One region of the Roseovarius faecimaris genome, then DNA from elsewhere that is predicted to be linked to it. Evidence: riboswitches for the same ligand, from Rfam matches in the RefSeq annotation. Region 1 holds a riboswitch; the other holds the start of a gene.
The links. A riboswitch is a leader RNA that binds a small molecule or an ion and turns the genes downstream of it on or off. The one in region 1 is predicted to bind cobalamin.
Positions count from the first base shown of each region.

Region 2: it holds a riboswitch for cobalamin, as region 1 does, so the genes downstream of both, EI983_RS12020 (hypothetical protein) here and EI983_RS02645 (TonB-dependent receptor plug domain-containing protein) in region 1, are expected to answer to the same signal.

Region 1 is NZ_CP034348.1:476,825-479,215, reverse strand. Features, by position in the region: gene EI983_RS02645 (TonB-dependent receptor plug domain-containing protein) at 1-1,595, opposite strand, end outside; cobalamin riboswitch at 1,724-1,936, opposite strand; gene EI983_RS02640 (histone deacetylase family protein) at 2,308-2,391, shown strand, end outside.
Region 2 is NZ_CP034348.1:2,349,024-2,351,414, reverse strand. Features, by position in the region: gene EI983_RS12030 (ATP-dependent helicase) at 1-455, shown strand, start outside; gene EI983_RS12025 (hypothetical protein) at 547-900, shown strand; cobalamin riboswitch at 940-1,140, shown strand; gene EI983_RS12020 (hypothetical protein) at 1,245-1,505, shown strand; gene EI983_RS12015 (sugar O-acetyltransferase) at 1,533-2,081, shown strand; gene EI983_RS12010 (DUF1127 domain-containing protein) at 2,282-2,391, opposite strand, start outside.

The sequences.
Region 1 (2,391 bases):
AAACGGTCGGTGAAATCGGCATTCAGTCCGATCACCGCGTCATGCTTGGGCGTCCGGGTCAGGCGCACACCGTTGGTCTTGGCATCGGTATAGGTGTAGGCCCCAAACAGCGTCAGCATCGGTGAAAGGGCATATTCCCCCGACAGCTCGATCCCCTTCGACGTGGTCGTGCCCGGCACCTGGTTATAGCAGCCGAAACCGCTGCCACAGGCCACCGCCGCCGGGTCGAAATCAATCAGATCGTCGATCTCGGCATGAAACAGCGTGGCTTTGACAAACCCGCGCTCGCCATAGGTTTTCTCAACGCCCAGTTCGTAGCTGAGGCTTGTTTCCGGCTGCAATGCCGGATCGCCAAAGGCGCTGAACCGTTCATAGAGCGACGGCGCGCGATATCCCGTGCCGGCCGCGGCGCGGATCGTCACCTCGTCGGTGACCCGGAACGCCGCCGCGAACCGGCCGGTCGTCTCGCCGCCGAAATCGGAGTTGTCATCGTGGCGCAGCGCGAAAGACAGGTCGATCTGATCGGTGGGCCGATAGAGCAGCTCGGCCATAACCGAGGTGTTGTCTTCGCTACCCACAGTGACGCCCGAGTTGATATCCTCTTCGGAGTAATCCACCCCGAAATTGACCGTGACCATCTCGCTCAGCTCCGCGGTGCCGAGATAGGACAGCGTCTGCCGCTCGCCCTGGAAGCGCGTGGTGAACCCGCCGGGATCTTTCCGGTCGATGTCGAAATAACTGTAGCTCAGCTCATGGGTGATAGTGCCGGTCACCAGCCGTGTGTACACCCGTGCGCCCAGCTCTTCCGAAGAAATCTCACCGCTGGCATCATTGGTGAAGCTGGAGCGGTCGAACTCGATATCGCCGGTCCGGTAGTAGACCGAGCCGCCGAAGGTCAGCATGTCATTCACGTCATATTCGGCGCTCAGGTTCAGCGTGCTTTGCTCAAAGCCATCCTTTTCGGGGTTGAAGCTTTGTGCCGATATACCTTCGGATTCGACCCGGCCATAGCTGAGGGCGACAAATCCGTTTTCAGAGCGGGCGCCAACGCTGAAGCTGCCGGAATAGGTCTCGAAGCTGCCCGCCTCGATCTGCGCCACACCGGAAAAGCCCAGCTCTTCGGGACGCCAGGAGGTGATATTGATCACCCCACCAATCGCCTCCGAGCCGTAAAGCGCCGATTGCGACCCGCGCAGCAGCTCGACCCGGCCCACGCCCGCGCCGGTGAAGCCGCCAAAGTTGAACTGGTTTTGCGTGCCCGACGGATCAAGCACGTCAATCCCGTCAATCCGCACGCCGACATAGCGCGACGGTAGGCCACGGATACTGATCCCGGCCAGCGCACCAAGCCCGCCATTGGAGGTGGAGGATACACCCGGCAGGCGCGTCAGACGGTCGAGCACGGTCGTATCGTTGGCGCCTGCGTCGTCGCCTTCCAGCACATCGACAGAGGTGCCGGTGCTGGAAGCGTCGACCGGGCTCAGGCTGGCCGAAAGCACCAGCGTGCCAAGATCGAACGGTTCCTGCGCGAAGGCGGCGCCGCCAAGAATGGTGGAAGAGGCCAGCAACGTGGCTGTGGTGAGACGGTGGGTCATATCGGTCTCCGGTGTCCCGCATGGGACGTTTGGTTTTGCGATGTCACCGGAAGACAGAAAGCTCCCGTAGACGGTGAGTTGTGCCACCACTACGGAAGAACCGTTGCCCATAACGCGCCCCGCGTATGAACAGGGTGATCACCTCGGCAGGTCTCCTGACTTGCGGGTCACAGCTTGGCCGGGTCTTCCCACCACTTCTTGATCAGTGGCAGTGACGTAATCCGGCTTCGCTCGCCGCTTACAGTTGCGGGGGCAGTCATGGCCTTGGCCCGTCGGAGAGCCGCACCATAGTTCCCTTTTCACCGGGCTGTGACACCCGGACCGAAGCAGGACCGCTTCTATATCCGGCATGTACCCTTGGGAAGCCCGAATCTTTGTCTGTCATCACCCGGTCGCATCGCTGCGGTTTTGCGGCAACGGCCAAGGCCCGCATCAACCGGAAGGCAAAAGGGCTGTGACGGCATTGCAGATCACGACGCGTTTTGCCGAGCGCCTGCGCGTGCCGGTCGCGCCTTGCGCGGCATGGGCCATGGTTTTCTGGATCCATAACCATTCTGGCCCGCATGAGCGCAGCGCGGGGGATTGCCACAGGCCACCGGAGGGGCAACGCAGTCAACCCGCCCGACAAATGGACCCTTGGCATCCGCACGGTCATGCGCCAAACCGGGGGGACCACTCTCGGCAAAGGACCGGCGCAACCAGAGGACATCGCATGAAAGCCTTCTTCGACACCCGACAGCGCAAACATGATCCACAGCATTTCATGGCCAATGGTGCGATCAAGCCAAATCCCGAA
Region 2 (2,391 bases), 1.9 Mb from region 1:
AGCTCTGCACCATTTCCTTTGCGGGCAACCGGATGGTCTATGGCCAGTGGCAAAGCCAGATGCCGTCGCGTTTCATTGACGAGTTGCCCGAGGATCATGTCGAGGTGCTGACCCCGCCGGGGCTCTATGGCGGTGGATACGGGGCGGCGGGCATGCAAAGCAGCATCGAAGAGAAAGCCGCGCGCGCCGATGTATACAACTCTCCGGGGTGGAAACGGATGCAGGCCCGCGCCGGGCAACGCCCGGTCAGCCAGCCGTCGGAGGCCAAGAACGTGGTGATCGACATGGCCGCCACCTCGGCGCATATCGTGGGGGAGCGGGTGTTTCATCAGAAATTCGGATACGGGCTGATCATCGCCATCGAGGGCGACAAGCTGGAGATCGACTTCGAGAAAGCGGGCACCAAGAAGATTGTCGCGCGATTTGTGACCGGGGCGGATGATATTCCGTTCTGACGCGCATTTTGGCCCGCATCCGGATTTCGAGTATTTTGACCAAGAAGAAGCAGGCGTGGTTTCAGGGATGAATTTCTGAAAGGAGATTGCAATGAAAACGGTGATTTTTACCGGGGTTTTGGCGATGCTGACCGCAGGTGAGGCCGCGGCGGCGGACCTGGCGACAAAAGAGCAGGTGCATGCCGCGCTCAGCGGCAACACCGTCATGGGCAGTATGAATGATGGCAGTGCCTATGCCGAGTATTACGCCGCCGATGGCACGGTGCACGCGGACGGGTATACCGGCTATTGGGCTGTGCTGGGGGATCGGGCCTGTTTCACCTATGACAATGTCGCCGTCGAATGCTGGCACCTCAAGCTGGAGGGCAATTTTGTCAGCTGGGTGCAGGGCGGCCGGCTGGATGGCACGGGAAGCCTGTTGAGGGGCAATCCAAACAATTTCTGATCCCGCCGAATTTGGTGCTTGTGCGACTCTGGCCGCTCGGTCAGAGTGAAGCTCCGAGGTGCCCCGATCGCCCGCAAGGCGTTAGGGGAGAATTGGGAAGCCGGTGAAACACCGGCGCTGCCCCCGCAACGGTAAGGACCGGGGGATGCGGCACATCAGCCACTGGGCCAGCTACGGCCTGGGAAGGCGCCGCATCCTGACCCGCCAAGCCCGGAAACCAGCCTTGGATCGACGTCAAACCGCGGTGGGCGGTGTGGGCGGATGGTCCGGGGCTCAGCCTCTCATCCCTCCCGCAGCTTCCGCCGCCCCATCCGGCCCGGGGTGTGGTCGGGGAGAAGCTGAAGATGACCACCCAACGTATCCTGACCAGCCTTGAAACGCTGACCCTCACGGGCGCCGAGGCCGATGCCGCCGCGCGCATGGGGTTTCTGGAATGGGCCCTTGCCGGGCCTGGAGACGTGACCGCAGCGACCGTGTCCGCCGCGCTGCAGCTGCCCGAGGCGCGCAATCCTGAAAGTGCCGCCGCGCAAGCCTTCGTGGGGTTCCTGCGCGAGGCGCGCCTGGGCCTTACACGTCCCAAGCGCCGGACGCGCCGCTTGCATTGAACGGCATTGCATGGCCGAATGCCGGTCATGACCGAAAAGGAAAAGATGCTGGCCGGGGAGTGGTATCGCTGTCAGGACCCGGAACTGGAGGCGATGCAGGCCCGTGCCCGCGCGGCGGTGCATGCGCATAATCACATGGCCCCCGACCGGCGCGGCGGCATTGCCCCTGATCTGCGCGCGTTGATGGCGCAGGTCGGGCGTGAGGTCTATATCGAAGCCCCGTTTCATTGTGCCTATGGTGTGCATATCTCGCTGGGCGATCATGTCTACATGAACGCAGGCTGCACCATTCTGGACACAGCGCCCGTGACCATCGGCGCGCAGAGCATGCTTGGCCCCGGTGTGCAGCTCTATTGCCCGCAGCATCACAAGGACCGCGTCAAGCGCAGTGCCGGGCTGGAACAGGCGCGGCCCATCACCATCGGCCGCGAGGTGTGGATCGGCGGCGGGGCGATCATCCTGTCGGGCGTGCGCATCGGCGACGGTGCCATTGTCGGCGCCGGGGCCGTCGTCACCCGAGATGTGCCTGCCGAGGCGACAGTGGTGGGCAACCCGGCGCGCCTCCTGCACGGCTGAGCCAAAAAAAACGGCGGACCCAGCCGGGAGGGACTGGTTCCGCCGTTTACACACAGTTGGCACCACAGGGAGGAAGGGCCAACGTGATCGTCATCGGATAAAACGATCCGATTGAGCAACCCAGGCACAAGGGAGGAGGAGAGGTGCCTTGGGTCATATGCAGGCGCTCAGGGAGGAGGAAGCGCCTGTATTCTTATGTCTTACACGCCGAACGCGGCCTTGTGGGCCGTGGCGGCAATCTCGCTGCGGCTGATACCCAGATCCGCGAGCTGGCGGTCGTCGAGGTCGCGCAGCTGGTTCAGGGTTTCGC